Regions from separate parts of the Sulfitobacter pacificus genome, predicted to be linked through region 2. Evidence: riboswitches for the same ligand, from Rfam matches in the RefSeq annotation. Region 2 holds a riboswitch; the other holds the start of a gene.
The links. Region 2 has a riboswitch for cobalamin ahead of QQL78_RS17695 (TonB-dependent receptor plug domain-containing protein). Riboswitches for the same ligand answer to the same signal wherever they lie in the genome.

Region 1 (7,859 bases), 220 kb from region 2:
GCTGCCCCGCATAGCGCCTGCGCCGTGCGCTGGTCGCGAAACTTTGCTACATAGTTGGCACGGGAATGCGGCTGCAAACCGTTGCGGCGCAGCAAAGCCCCCTGTGCAGGGTCATCGAAAACCTCTGGCGGATACAGGTAGGAAATGTCGATATCATAGCATAACGTCATGGGCTGCCCCTTTCGGATTGGGGCAGCATACCGTTAAAATTTGGCGAAAACTGGGCAAAGGGAGATGGCGGCGTTACAACCCCTGCAATACCGGCTTGCCGCCCGCGATCACCCCTTTGATCAGCTTCAACCCCTTGGCCTGTGCCGCGCGATCCCCGAAACGGTCATTTGATACAACGGGCATGCTGTTTTCCTTGGCGAATTTCAACAAAAACGCATCCGCTTCGGTTTGTGCAGGGCAGACCATGATCTGATCGCGGGTCACCCCCAGCGCCTTGGCAAAGCCGTTCTGGTTCAGCGATTTATCCCCCAGATGATGGCGCGACGAGGCATCAAGAAAGACAAAAGGGGACAAGTTTTTCGCCCGCAGTTTATCAACGACCGCCCGCAATGTGCGCAGGTCCGCTTCGCCATCCCAGAACATCACATTGGTGCCGTCAATCACCACACCGGGCAGATCGTTTTTGCGTTTGGGTTTCTTTGCCAGCAGCTGGGCCTTGGTCACCGGCTCTGCCCGCCGCAGCGCCATTGCGGCCAGCCACGCGGTGAATATGACACCGCCCGCCACGCCCCAGTAAAACAGGTTGGCCCCCTCAAACGGATATCCACGCAAGAAATAAGCCCCAATCGCGGCTGTCAGCCCCAGCGTCACCCACAAGATCCGCGACAGGCAAAAGACATAGCCGACAAAAGCCAGCAGTAGAATAACGGGGGTAAGGATCTCAATTGGTGTCACGGGGGTCTCCATCTATGCCCGACCGGTGATAGGGATCAATATTGGCAAGCTTATGGCGTAAATGAAATCGCCCTTGCCCCTCCCTTGCCAGTTTTGCCACAAAGGCCTGAACACTAAAGGAACCGCTCATGGTCGATATCGCCTCCCGCGTCTGGAACCACAAATGGAAGATCGACCCGATTGTGCGGTCTCTGATCGATACGGATTTCTATAAGCTGTTGATGTGTCAGTCTATTTTCCGCAATAAACCTGATACACAGGTTACTTTCAGCCTGATCAACCGGTCCAAACACGTGCCGCTGGCCAAACTGATCGACGAGGGCGAATTGCGCGAACAGCTTGATCATGTGCGCTCTCTCAGCCTCAGCCGGGGCGAATCCACCTGGCTGCGCGGCAATACCTTCTACGGCAAACGCCAGATGTTCCGCCCTGATTTCATGGAATGGTTCGAGGGGTTGCGCCTGCCGCCCTACCATCTGGAACGCAAGGGCGATCAATACGAACTGACGTTTGAAGGTAAATGGCACGAGGTCATGTTGTGGGAAATTCCCGCGCTGGCGATCCTGATGGAACTGCGTGGCCGCGCCGTATTGGACACGATGGGCAAATTCGAACTGCAAGTGCTCTACGCGCGGGCCATGACCCGCGTCTGGGAAAAAATAGAGACATTGCGCGAGGTCCCCGATCTGTCGATTGCTGATTTCGGCACCCGGCGCCGGCATTCCTATCTGTGGCAGGACTGGTGCGTGCAAGCGATGAGCGAAGGTCTGGGCAGCGCTTTTACCGGCACATCAAATTGCAAAATCGCGATGAGCCGCGAGGTAGAGGCGATCGGCACCAACGCGCATGAATTGCCAATGGTTTATGCGGCCCTTGCCGCTGATGATGCCGCCCTTGCAAAGGCACCCTATGATGTTTTGCAGGACTGGCATGATGAACATGAAGGCAACCTGCGCATCATCCTGCCCGACACCTATGGCACCAAGGGGTTCCTTGAAAACGCCCCTGACTGGCTGGCCGGTTGGACCGGCATCCGCGTGGACAGCGGTGATCCCGCGACTGCGGCGCAGATCGCCATCGACTGGTGGAAGTCACGTGGCGAGGATCCGGCGCAAAAGCGTGTGATCTTTAGCGACGGGCTGGATGTGGATAAGATCAAGACCCTGCACCGCGAATTTGCCGATAAGGTGAATGTCTCTTTCGGTTGGGGCACGCTGCTGACAAACGACTTCCGCAAACTGGTGCCGGATGATGCCCTTGCGCCTTTCTCACTGGTCTGCAAGGCGGTGTCGGCAAATGGCAATCCGACCGTCAAACTTTCCGACAACCCGAGGAAAGCCATGGGTCCCGCGGATGAAATCGCCCGTTACAAGCGGGTGTTCGGTGTGGGCGAACAAGAGGCACATGAGGTGGAGGTCTAGGGGCGGGCTTTAGCCGGCGCGCAGCCGGCGTTCCCGCCAGATGATGATCAGCCCGCCAAGGATGATCAACAATGCACCGGGAAACAACTCCGACCAGGGGGCTTCGTCATAAAACACCCAGCCAAGGACAAAGGCGACGGGAATGCCGAAATAGCTGAACGGTGCCAGATCACTTTGATCTGCCATCCGGTAGGCGGTGATCATCAGCAAGACGGCGGACCCGCCAAACACCCCCATGCCTGCAATCGCCAACAGATCAGATGGCGCGCGCAGCGGTGAGAACCCGCCAAGCAGCGGCACCAGCGCAAAAGCGCCAACGGCCGCAATAATCGAAGCATAAAGATTGATCAGTGCCGTTGGCACATCCTCATCCATCATCCGTGCGGAGACACCAACCAAGGCATAACAAAATGCGGCAAACAGGGGCAGCAAAGCCGCATTTGAGAATGTATCCCGCCCTGGCCCGACAACCAGAACAACCCCTACAAACCCGATCAGCACGGCACTCCAGCGCATCATGCCAACTTTTTCGCCCAGAAACGGCACGGCCAGCGCAACCAGAAACAGCGCATTGGCATAGGTGATGGTGGAGGCCGTCGCAAAACTGAGCAACCCCAGCGACATATAGAACGTCAGCTGCGCAAAGGTCAGCATCACACCACGCAGCAGTGCCAACCGCCATTGCCTGATCTTCAGGAACCGCCCTTCGCGATGCCACGCCGCTGATCCCCATAACGCCAGAGCTGATGGGATCAACCCGCAGAGGTTGCGATAGGCGGATAATTCAGCGGCGGTATAGGAGGCTGACAGATATTTGATCAGCAGGCCCATGGCATCAAAAAACACAATGGCGATGAGCGAATAAAGTATCGCAAGGGTGGTCTTGTTCAGCGGCATAAGGATGCTCCGATGGATTTCAGAGATTCGTCAACCGAACAGCTCCTGCGCCAGTTTATGTGTGCTAATCACCAGATATGCCAGCAATTGCGCGCTTTGGGATGCTATTCTGTCGTAAATCCGACTTGCGTTGGCAAAGGTGAAATGCGAAGTCTGAGGGGCTTGGTGTCCCGATGCATGGGCGTTGTTCATGCGGGACCTAACAGGGAATTCAGTCAAGGCATCCGCCCCAAGCTGAAGCCGCCCCCGCGACTGTAAGCGGTGAGCCCGACCCGATATGCCACTTGCCGACCGGATCTGATCCACGGCAGGGAAGGCGGGAAACGGCCACGACCCGCGAGCCAGGAGACCTGCCAGGCGAATGTGAATTAATAACCGTCGGGTGTGACGGTAAGGAGAGAAGACATGACGACACAGACAATGACCCGCAGCAAGCTGCGCATGATGCCCGCCCTTTTCGCTTTGGCGCTGGGGTTTGCAGTTATTTCACTGACCGGCCACGTTCAGGCTGCCGCTCTGCATGATGCCGCCCATGATGTGCGTCACGCCACAGGCTTCCCCTGCCACTAAGCAGACTGCCTTAACCGGGCCGGAAACATTGTCCTGGGTGTGTCGCGATGCGACGCGCCCTGTTGGCATTTTGGCGTCGCCTCACAATCATGTGTTTCCAACTGCCCCTTTGGCAGCAGCGGTGTTCGTCGTTCGCGACTGAACGCGGTTTGTCTGCAGTTTCAAGCATAGGAGTTCATCCAATGTATTCTCGTTTCATTATTTCCGCCCTTTTTGCTGGTGCCGCTACAGGGCTGATCGCTGGCATCCTTCAGTTGATCTTTGTCCAGCCGGTTCTGCTGCATGCCGAACTGTATGAGTCCGGCGAGCTGGTTCACTTCGGGGCTGCTGCCGTGTCGGCCCACCCTGATTTGCCCGGTTTCGACGCCATGCGTGACGGTCTCAGCCTGATTTTCACCATGCTGACCTATACCGGTTATGCGCTGATCATGGTTGCCCTGATGGGTATTGCCGAAGATCGTGGCGCACAGATCGACGCGCGCTCCGGCATCCTTTGGGGTGTTGCCGGGTTCGTCGCATTTCACTTCGCGCCTGGCTTTACACTGGCCCCTGAAGTGCCCGGCGTCGCCGCCGCAGATGTCTCTGCCCGCCAGATCTGGTGGTTTGCAACCGTTGTGACAGCCGGTGTCGCGCTTTGGCTGATCGCCTTTGGTCGCAACTGGGCCGCATGGGGTGTTGCCGCGATTCTTTTGATGGCACCTCATTTGATCGGCGCGCCGGAACCGGATGTCTTTACCGGCCCTGTTCCCACTGAAATCGGTGCACTCTTCGCGGCCCGCGCCTTTGGCGTCGGCCTTGCCGCATGGGTGCTGCTGGGAAGTTTCGCCGGTTATTTCTGGCAACGCGAAGGTGCCCATGCTGATGCCACGGCCAATGCGTAGGGCCTGGGCATGAATCGTTCCCTTTCGCTTTTTGTCATCGGCCTGGTCTTTGGCGGTGGCATTGGTTTTACCATCGCCGCAGGCAATGGCGTGACCTTTGATGGTCATGACCACGGTACGCATCTGGCCGGTATGGACCACGGCAACATGGATCACAGTGCGATGCATGACACCCCGGTCGATGTGCCCGCTGCAGATGCGCCCGGCCTGTCGGTGATGATCACACCGGACCCGATGGCCGGGTACAACCTGCATGTGATGACCGAGAATTTCACCTTTTCACCGGAACGCGCCAGCCTCGCCAATGTCACCGGCGAAGGCCATGCGCATGTCTATATCAACGGTGAAAAGCTGGGCCGCCTCTATAACCCATGGATGCATCTTGCCGGGCTGCCGAAAGGCGAGGTCGAAGTCAGGGTCACCCTCAACACCAATGATCATCGTCCCTTGGCGGTAAACGGCACCCCCGTTTCGGCCTTGCAGATGATCACTGTAGAATGAGGCCCGCCAGATGACCGCAACCCTTTACGTCTGCACCACCTGCCGCGCGGGTGAAACCCTTGACGAAGACGCGCCGCGCCCTGGCGCTTTACTGCATGCGGCGCTGACGCAGGAAGCGGCACCCGACGACGTTGAGATTGTCGGTGTGTCCTGTCTTTCCGCCTGCTCTCAAGGGGCCGCTGTGGCCCTGTCGGAACCGGGCAAATGGACCTATGTCTACGGACGTATGACCCATGAAAACGCCCCTGACATTCTCGCTGGTGCCGCCGCTTATGCCGCATCCAAAGACGGGCTGGTCCCCTGGCGCGAACGCCCCGTTGTGTTTCGCAAACAAAGCCTGGCCCGCGTCCCCCCTTTCAATATGCCTTCGGAGGCACTGACATGAACGACCTTTCCAAAATCCCCGTCACCGTGATTACCGGCTTCCTTGGTTCCGGTAAAACCACGCTGATCCGCCACCTGATGCAAAACGCAGGTGGCCGCCGTCTGGCCGTGCTGGTCAACGAATTCGGTACCGTGGGTGTTGATGGCGATATCCTTAAGTCCTGTGCGATCCCTGATTGCCCTGCTGAGAACATTGTCGAGCTGGCAAACGGCTGTATCTGTTGCACCGTGGCGGATGACTTTATCCCGACGATTGAGGCGCTGATGGCGCTGCCGACCAAACCCGACCATATCCTGATCGAGACCTCCGGTCTGGCCCTGCCCAAACCCCTGCTCAAGGCGTTTGACTGGCCTGCGATCCGTTCCAAAATCACCGTTGACGGCGTGATCGCATTGGCCGATGCCGAAGCCGTTGCCGCCGGTCGCTTCGCCGCTGACGAACATGCGGTTGATGAACAGCGCAAGGCTGATGACAGCATCGACCATGAAACACCTCTGTCCGAGGTGTTTGAAGATCAGATTTCCTGCGCCGACATCATCCTGATGTCCAAGGCCGATCTTGCTGGCGAAACCGGCCTTGATGCTGCCCGCAAAGTGATCGAAGCCGAAAGCCCGCGCAGCATCCCGATCCTGTCGATGAGTGAAGGTGTGATTGACCCCAATGTGGTGCTTGGCCTGAACGCAAAGGCCGAAGACGACCTTGACGCGCGCCCCTCACATCATGACGGCCACGATGATCACGAACATGACGATTTTGAAACCATCGTTGTGCCAATGCCGGAAGTCGATGACGTAGAGGCATTGGTTGCATCTATCGAAAAGCTGGCGAACGAACAGCACATCCTGCGCGTCAAAGGCTATGTGGCCGTTACCGGCAAACCCATGCGCCTGCTGGTGCAAGCCGTCGGTGCCCGCGTGCGTCAGCAGTTTGATCGCCCTTGGGGCAGCGATGCGCGTCAGGGGCATCTGGTAGTGATTGCGGAACACGATCACATCGACACCGCCGCCATTCGCGCCACACTGGGCGCGTGATAAAATGCATGTCGTCTTCCGCGAAAGCCATGGGCTAGAGGATAGCGAGGCACCATTCGATCCGGGCCAAACCCCCGCTGATCTGGTGGTGCTGTCGTTCTCTGACAGTGACCTTGGCGCTTTCGCGGCAGGCTGGCATCGCGGCGGCGGGACAGAGGGCAAACTGCCAACGCTGCGCCTGTGCAACCTTACGGCACTGCGCCATCCGGCGAGCGTCGATAACTATGTCGAACAGACCCTAACCGGGGCAAAAGGCATCCTGATCCGCCTAATTGGCGGTGAAAACTACTGGCCCTACGGCATCATGCAGGTGCAGGATTTTGCCCGGCGCAATGATATTGCGCTTGCCATTCTACCAGCTGATGGCCGCGAAGATCCGGCGCTTGATCAACATTCAACTCTGCCGGTTTCGACCCTGCGCCGTCTTTCGCATCTGTGTGACGCTGGCGGGGCTGTGGCCGCGCAGGCCGCTCTCGCACAGCTGGCGCTTGCCGCCGGTTTCTACGCCGGCCCCGTTACCGGCACCAAAACCGTTCCGACGGCGGGGTATTACGATCCAGATCATGGCATCCTTTCACAGTGTCCGCGCGCCACATTTGACGAACTGCCGCTGATCGCTGTCACCTTTTACCGCAGTTATCTGACCGCCGCCGATACGGCACCGGTTGATGCCCTGATCCGGGAAATCCGCGCCCGTGGTTTTAACGCCATGGGCCTCTTCGTGCCTTCCTTGAAAAACCCTGAAGGCCGCGCCTTTCTCGCGACCGCCCTCTTGGAACACCCGCCAACCGCGATCATCAACGCTACGGCATTTTCCGGTCGTGGCGCGGACGGCACTTCGCCACTGGACGCCCCCGGCTGCCCCGTTTTCCAAGTCGCCCTGTCCACCGCACGCCAGAAGGAATGGGCCGCCTCCGAGCGTGGCCTTTCCCCAACCGATCTGGCTATGCACGTGGTTCTACCAGAGGTCGACGGGCGGATTTTCTCTGGTGTGGTCAGCTTTAAAGCGCCCGAGAAGAAAGATCCGCATCTTCAATATTCCCGCTTTTCTCACCGCGCCAACGCCGCGCGGATCAAATCCGTTGTTGACCGGATCGCGGGCTGGCATCGCCTTGCCACAACCCCCACCACCGACCGAAAAATCGCGCTTGTCCTGTCCACCTATCCGGGCCGTGAAGATCAGATCGCCCATGCGGTTGGTCTTGATGCGCTGGCCTCGGCAGAGGATATGCTGCTGACGCTTGCAGGGGCGGATTACACGGTTCAC
Region 2 (7,859 bases):
CAGGGCGGCAGAGCTGGACACACCAATCAGCCCCGGATCCGCCAGCGGGTTGCGCAGATAACCCTGCATTGCAGCCCCGGCCAGACCAAGCCCACCACCGATCATCAGCGCCAACAGCGCGCGCGGCAGGCGGATTTCGCGCATCACAAGGGTAAGCGGTCCCGCATCGCCCCCCACCAATGCCCCCAGACTTTCAAACAGCCCGATATCCGCCGGACCGACCGCAAGGGCCGCAACAAACAACGCCCCGACCAAAACTGTCAAAATCAACATCAAGCGCATCATGGATCTGCCTTCTGCATCTCTTGGCGCAGCGCCACCATATCTTCGATGGCCCGCAACACGAAAGGTGTACCGCAAACCCAGTCACTGTCGGTCATCGCGGCCTCCGGGTGTTTGCGGCGCAGGGTCTTGATCACCGGATGATCCTTGACCTCTTCCGACCGCGAGGCACCGGGAAACGGGCGGCTGGTAATCACTGTTTCCGGCTGGGCCAGCGCCAGAACCTCCAGCGGTATAACCCCGCCCGCGCCAAAACCTTGTTCAACTGCGATATTATCCAGCCCGGCAAGGTTCAGAATTTGCCCTGCCAGCGTTTTGTCACCTGATGTATACCCATTGGCATAATAGAGTGCCGCGCGTGGGCGCATCGAAACATCACTGAGGTAGCGGGCAAGCTGGTGCTCAAAATCCGCAATCAGCGCCGATGTGCGGCCTTGCTGGCCCAGCACCTCACCCATCTGCGCCAGCCGGTCCTGCACATCCGAAACGGCATAGGCCGGGTCAAACATCGCCACCGGGATGCCAAGCCGACCAAGCATATCCACCGTGGCCCGCGTACTGAAACTGCCCGCGACCACCAGATCAGGCTGCAACAGATAGATCTCTTCGGCCAAACCGTGATTGCGATGATAGGCCGCCGCTTGCTCCACCATTGCGGAACTGCGCCGGTCAGAGGCCAGATAGGACACAGACAAAAGCTGTCCCTCACCCGCCACCATCATCGCCAGCTGGTCGGTGCACAGATTCATCGACACGACCCTTTGGGGCGGTTCGCGCCTTTCAGGCGTGTCAGCCACTGCGGCCACGGGTGCTGCGATCAGCGCACCCGCAAACCAGAGTGCCCGCAGCATGCTAGAACTTTGCACTGATACCAACATAGGCCGCGCGTCCCCGTGATGCGAACCCCCAGACATCAACAGCATCGTCGTCAAACAGATTTGTAATCCGCCCGTTTAGGGTCAGACTATCCGTCAGCGCATATGTTGCCGCCACATCAACAGTGGTATAGGCGGGCAATTCGACGGTGGCGAAACTGCCAAAGAACTGTTTGCCAAAATTACCCGATACATGCCGGATATCTGCCGACACCGTGCCGCGGCCGCCAAAACTGTCCAGCGTCGCCCCAAGGGTAAACTCATGCCGCGGACGACGCACCTCAACACTGCCGTCAGGGTTCTTGGCATCGATGTAAGTATAGGCCAGCCGCACCGCCAAAGCATCGCTCGCTTGCAGGCTGCCCGAGACCTCAAGCCCCTGACGGTCACTATCTCCGGCCTGATTTTCAAACGAATACGTGCCCGCGCCGGTGCTGACTGATGTGATTTCATCCGTCAGCGTTTCATTGAAGTAAGTGACGTCGATCAACCCGCGGCCCTGCAAAACCTCGAACTCGGCCCCGATATCAAAGCTCTTGTTTTGTTCGGGTCTCAGATCAGGATTGCCAAGGTACCCGAAATCCGCGGCATAAAGCTCAAAATAGGACGGGTTTACGATCCCCGTACCCGCAGAGGCATGCAACCGTATCCCGCTGTCAGGAAACTGATAGGACAGCCCGACGCTCCAGGTTGTGGCGTCCTCAAACACATCATTGTCGTCAAAACGTGCACCCGCCTGCACATCCAGCCCGTTGGCAAAGCTGCCGCGATATTCCAATGCCACAGATGTCGATTGCCGACCGTAATGCGGGTTGGAACTGCTGTTGTCCTGTTCGTTTTCCAGCAACAGGTTCAGCAGGTGATCCGCCTCCGCCACCGCGCGCCCGTCAAGACCGAAACTCAACCGGTATTTCAACGCTTCCGTGTCCGTCGTCGTCGGCATGCCGCGGTTATAGGTCGATTCATATTCGGTTTTTTCAAACGACAGCCGGTGTGTCATCCGTCCACCCATCATCTCGTAATCGGCATAGACCCCTGCGGTCCATTCGTCACGTGTGGCCCCGGTTGTCGGGTCATCCACCACATAGCTGTCAGCATCCACCGCCCCAAAGGGGGAAGGATCGGTATCGTATTCTTCCGCCGCCCGGCGCAGGGTAAAGCCAAGCTTCAATGCGTCTGTCACCAGATAGTCACCCGACAGGATCGCCGTGGTCCGCTCAAGCGCGTCTTTCTCGCCGCCGCTCCCCGATTGGTCATAGCCCCGGTCATCCCTGTGAGAGAACGAAAAGGACACCCCGCCCCGCGCGCTCCTGCGCGAGACAAAAGCCGTCGCCGTTGTTGCATCGCCAACCTCCAGCGTGGCCGTATAGGTTTCACCGACCCCACCTTTGCGGGTGATGATATTGATCACCCCGGCTGACGCATTCGAACCGTAATAAACCGATTGCGGCCCGCGCAGCACCTCAACCCGTTCGATATTCGCCGTTTCCAAGCCGCTAAGGATGTATTCACCATCCCCACCCGCCGCTTCGATCCCGTCGATCAGAATCAATGTGTGATTCCCCTCACCGCCCCGGATGCGCACCTGCGTAAAGCTGGTGCTGGAGCCATTGACGGAAACACCCGGCAGGGCACGCAGGGCATCCTGTACCGTTGTGATCCCACGCGCCTCGATTTCCTGTGCGGTGACAACGCTGGCGGAACGGCCAAGAGCGTCCGCCTCGATCGGGGATAAACCACCCGAGATGACGATCTCGCCCAGATCAACAGTGTCTTGCGCTGATGCGGCTGTGAACAAAAGGGGGGAAACGGCGACGGACGCCAACAGAGAAAAACGGAGCATGGAAATAACCCTCGGGTAAGGCCCGGCAGGACCTTTGGACTGCAATATGTCATTTGAGGGAGAGCCCCCGCAGACGGTGAAAACACCACACGCGGAAGTTCCGCAGCCCCGACGCCCCTCGCGCCCGGACAGGGTGAATACCTCGGCAGGTCTCCTGACTCGCGGATCATTGCTGGGCCGGGCCTTCCCGCCACGCGCTGCGTGACAGTGGCATATACCGGCTTCGCTCTCCGCCTACAGTTGCGGGGGCAGTCGTGGATTTGGCCAGATGGCCGGACCACGTTCCCTTTTAACCAGACGGCAAGCCGCCCGGACCGAAGTAAGGGTTTGCTACTAGAAGTTGGCGATCCTGAAAAGGGTCGATTTCATTTTCTTCAAATGCCCTGAAGACGGACCCCAGCCAGTGCCCAAAAGGGGGTCCCGAAGCTTGACCAAGCTTCGGGGGTTTTCTTCATCCGTAAACCAGCACCTTAATGCACGGTTGCATCATCCGGTTTGGGTCGATTACTGGCTGCAACCCGGTCACCGATGATCAAGCCATCCGCACCGGCACTGACTTCAATCCGGTCGCCGTCACGCACATCACCTGACAACAGCATCTCGGCCAGCGGGTTTTGCAAAGTCCGCTGAATGACCCGCTTCAAAGGCCGCGCACCGAACACCGGATCATAACCTTCGTCGGCCAACCACTGCCGCGCGCCATCGTCCAAAGCCAGCTCAATCTTGCGACCGGCAAGCCGTTTCAGCAAACGACCCAACTGGATATCGACAATCCCCGCCATGTCCTCGCGGGCCAGACGGTCAAAGATCACCGTTTCATCCAGACGGTTCAGGAACTCGGGGCGGAAGTGCGCCCGCACCGCATCCATCACGTCACGTTTGGCGCCCGCCATGTCGCCGCCTTCCGGCAGCTGGCTCAACGCTTGCGCGCCCAGGTTCGACGTCAGGATGATCAGCGTCTGCTTGAAATCAACCGTACGTCCCTGACCATCGGTCAGCACACCATCATCCAGAACCTGCAACAACACGTTGAACACATCCGGGTGCGCCTTTTCGACCTCGTCAAACAGCACCACCTGATAGGGCCTGCGCCGCACCGCTTCGGTCAAAACACCGCCCTCATCATACCCGACATAGCCGGGAGGGGCACCGATCAGCCGGGCCACCGCGTGTTTCTCCATGAACTCCGACATATCAATCCGCACCATGGCGTTGTCGTCATCAAACAGAAACTCGGCCACCGCCTTGGTCAGCTCGGTCTTACCCACGCCGGTTGGCCCCAGAAACAGGAAGCTGCCCAGCGGACGGTTCTCGTCGTTCAACCCTGCACGCGCCCGGCGCACCGCATTGGCCACCGCTGTCACCGCGGAATTCTGCCCTATCACGCGGCCATGCAACTGCTCTTCCATGCGCAGCAGCTTGTCGCGCTCGCCTTCCAGCATCTTACCTGCGGGAATGCCTGTCCAACGTTCAACGACACTGGCGATCTGGTCAGGACGCACGGCTTCTTCCACCATCATCCCTTCCTCACGCGTTTCCGCCGCCTCCAGCTCTTTCTCAAGCTGGGGGATCACCCCGTAAGACAGCTCACCCGCCTTGGCGAGGTTGCTTTCGCGTTTGGCAATATCCAGATCGGCGCGGGCACGGTCCAGCTTTTCCTTGATGTCACGCGCACCAGCCAACTTGTCACGTTCCGCTTGCCAGCTTGCGGTCATCTCGTGCGAGCGTTCCTGCAGATCGGCAAGATCCTTCTGCAAGGTTTCAAGCCGGTCTTTCGACGCTTGATCATCCTCCAGCTTCAACGCCGCCTCTTCGATCTGCAATTGCATGATCTGGCGGTCCAGCGCGTCAAGCTCTTCGGGCTTGCTGTCCACTTCCATGCGCAACCGGCTGGCCGCCTCATCCATCAGGTCGATCGCCTTGTCCGGCAGGAACCGGTCGGTGATGTAACGATGGCTCAGCGTCGCCGCCGCAACCAAGGCACTGTCAGCAATGCGCACACCGTGGTGCAGCTCGTATTTCTCTTTAATGCCGCGCAGGATGGAAATCGTATCTTCCACCGTTGGCTCCTGCACAATCACCGGCTGGAACCGCCGCGCCAAAGCCGCGTCTTTTTCAACATGTTTGCGATATTCGTCCAGCGTGGTCGCACCGATACAATGCAATTCACCCCGCGCCAGCGCCGGCTTCAGCAGGTTGGACGCATCCATCGCGCCATCCGCCTTACCCGCACCCACCAGCGTGTGCATCTCGTCGATGAACAACACAATCTCACCCGCCGCTTCGGTCACTTCGGTCAACACCGCTTTCAGCCGTTCCTCGAACTCGCCGCGATATTTCGCACCGGCAATCAGCGCGCCCATATCAAGGCTGAGCAGTTTCTTATTGCGCAGGCTTTCAGGCACATCACCATTCACAATGCGCAGAGCCATGCCCTCTGCAATCGCGGTTTTACCCACGCCCGGTTCCCCGATCAGCACCGGGTTGTTCTTGGTCCGACGGCTCAAGACCTGCATCGCGCGGCGAATTTCCTCGTCACGTCCGATGATCGGATCAATCCGGCCCTCTTCAGCCCGCGCCGTCAAATCGGTGCTGTATTTCTTCAAGGCATCATAGCCGTCCTCGGCGCTTGCCGTATCCGCTGTACGCCCCTTGCGAATGTCATTGATCGCGGTGTTCAGCCCTTGGGCTGTGACCTTGCCCGCCTCAAGCGCGGTCTTGGCCCCTGATTTGATCATGCACAATGCCATCAGGATCCGCTCAACCGGCACAAAACTATCGCCTGCCTTCTTGGCCAGCGCTTCAGCCTCGGCCAGAACCTTGGTGGTTGCGTTGTCCAGATAGACCTGCGCCGCATCACCCGTCACCTTGGGCAACTTGCCCATCGACAGCTGTAGCGCCTCACGCACCCGATTGGCATCCGCCCCAGCAGCGGCAATCAAATTGCTGGCCAGACCCTGATCATCATCCAGCAAAGCCTGCAAAATATGTTCCGGTGTCAGCCGTTGGTGGTTCTCGCGTGTTGCGATGGTCTGCGCCGCTTGAATGAAACCGCGCGACCGCTCCGTGAACTTGCTCAAGTCCATGGTATTTCTCCTTTTTATAAGCGCCCGATGGTGTTGCGCCCGCTTGGCGGCACGCAGGTTTTTGGGCCTCATGATCTATTTGGGAACCCCTGTCGCAGGTTCAAGCGGACATGCCGCGAAAATCAGAAATTCCACCGCATAAATTTTACATAACATGCAGCCATCTGCAAATGTTTCACTGACTCACGACAGATTTATACCAATGTAACCCACTGTTCTTAAACACTTATACTGAATTACCCACAGTGGCAAAACCCGCTTCGGAACTAAACACCAGGTTCATTCGTTCTTACAGCAATGAAAGCAACCATATCTGCACAAAGACAGAAAGGTCAGAGGTGCCAAATGTTTACCAGCCCAATCCAGCTAACGGACGTCCGCTATAACGCCGCCGAACAGCAGTTCGAAGCTGCGGTGCGTGTTCTGGACCGCGGCGGGCGGCGGAGTTATGCCTGTGCCATCAAGGCACCCATTTCAATGAGCTTTGAACAGGCCGCCGAAGGACTGGCAAAACAGGCACTGCGGCGTCACAGGAACCGTGGCGGCATGTTTTCACACCTGTCGCCCTCGGGTTTCGCCCGACGTGGCGGACGTCGGGCATTTGATTCAAAGCGCTGGCTTGAGGATGTGATGGCCCAACCCCTTACCTCGGCCGCATGAAAACCGACGCTTAGCGCTATTTGTGAAGCAAACCGACTGGTTTTCCCCCTTACCTACAGGCGGCAATGCCGCAAAATACACCCAAGGCCCGCAAAAAGGGTCAGGCACCGGAGGCGTAAAATGCAGATTAAGAAAGTTACCCCAGACTCTATCACGTATAATCCCGTCACCAATATGTTTGAGGCAAATGTCGAACTCAAGGCAGACGGCACCATCTACCATTACCCCTGCGCTGTCGAAGGCGCATTGATGATGCCGCTTGCCATGGCAGCCTTCAAACTAACCCAGCAGGCCAAACATCGCCACGCGTCCGGCAAAGGCCTGCACACCCGCAGGGTCGAAACCGCACCGGACGGCATGACCTGGCAGCAGGCGGCATAGTCACACACCACCACGCATGGTCGCCCATATGCGTGGTAAAACGGGCACCGTGCTGAACGGATCGCCCACCCTCGAGCCGGTCACGTGCAATACGTGGCCGGCTTTCACTTTTCTTTGCCTCTGCAATGGACAGCCCAACCGGTGACGCGTAAGTCAGGATCGTTTGCATTTTCCCCAGCAGGAGCCTCCCCCATGCCACTTTCCCCCTCAGATGACCGCCTGATCGTTGCCCTTGATGTTCCCAACGCCGTTGCGGGACTGGAATTGGCGGACAAGCTTGGCGATGCGGTGTCCTTTTATAAAATCGGCCTGGGGATGCTGACCGGTGGCGGGCTGGCATTGGCCAATGAGCTGAAGCAGGAACAAGGCAAACGTATTTTTCTGGACATGAAACTGTTCGACATCGGGGCCACGGTCGAGGCCGCCGTGCGCGGCTTGGCGCAATTCGATCTCGATTTCCTGACCGTGCATGGTGACCCCCATGTGGTGCGCGCCGCCAAGGAAGGTGCCGCCGGCAGCGATCTGAAAATCCTTGGCGTGACCATCCTCACCTCACTGGACCGCGCCGATCTGGATGCCGCGCTGATCCAGCCGGGGGATCTGCCTGAGCTGGTCCTGACCCGTGCTGCCCGCGCGCTGGAGGCCGGTGCAGATGGGGTTATCGCCTCCCCGCAAGAGGCCGCCGCAATCCGCGCCCTGCCCGAGGCGGCTGGTAAGTTGATCGTCACCCCC

Region 1: another riboswitch for cobalamin. It lies ahead of QQL78_RS16630 (CbtB domain-containing protein); the one in region 2 lies ahead of QQL78_RS17695 (TonB-dependent receptor plug domain-containing protein).

What each region holds. Positions count from the first base shown of each region.
Region 1 covers NZ_BSNL01000001.1:3,317,548-3,325,406, forward strand. Annotated here, with positions in the region: gene QQL78_RS16610 (hypothetical protein) at 1-170, opposite strand, end outside; gene QQL78_RS16615 (NYN domain-containing protein) at 244-906, opposite strand; gene pncB (nicotinate phosphoribosyltransferase) at 1,035-2,327, shown strand; gene QQL78_RS16625 (DMT family transporter) at 2,337-3,224, opposite strand; cobalamin riboswitch at 3,371-3,596, shown strand; gene QQL78_RS16630 (CbtB domain-containing protein) at 3,630-3,794, shown strand; gene QQL78_RS16635 (CbtA family protein) at 3,977-4,675, shown strand; gene QQL78_RS16640 (hypothetical protein) at 4,685-5,176, shown strand; gene QQL78_RS16645 (DUF1636 family protein) at 5,187-5,561, shown strand; gene cobW (cobalamin biosynthesis protein CobW) at 5,558-6,592, shown strand; gene cobN (cobaltochelatase subunit CobN) at 6,597-7,859, shown strand, end outside.
Region 2 covers NZ_BSNL01000001.1:3,534,937-3,542,795, reverse strand. Annotated here, with positions in the region: gene QQL78_RS17705 (FecCD family ABC transporter permease) at 1-282, opposite strand, end outside; gene QQL78_RS17700 (ABC transporter substrate-binding protein) at 282-1,133, opposite strand; gene QQL78_RS17695 (TonB-dependent receptor plug domain-containing protein) at 1,135-3,000, opposite strand; cobalamin riboswitch at 3,128-3,334, opposite strand; gene clpB (ATP-dependent chaperone ClpB) at 3,471-6,086, opposite strand; gene QQL78_RS17685 (orotidine 5-phosphate decarboxylase) at 6,432-6,746, shown strand; gene QQL78_RS17680 (hypothetical protein) at 6,867-7,127, shown strand; gene pyrF (orotidine-5'-phosphate decarboxylase) at 7,320-7,859, shown strand, end outside.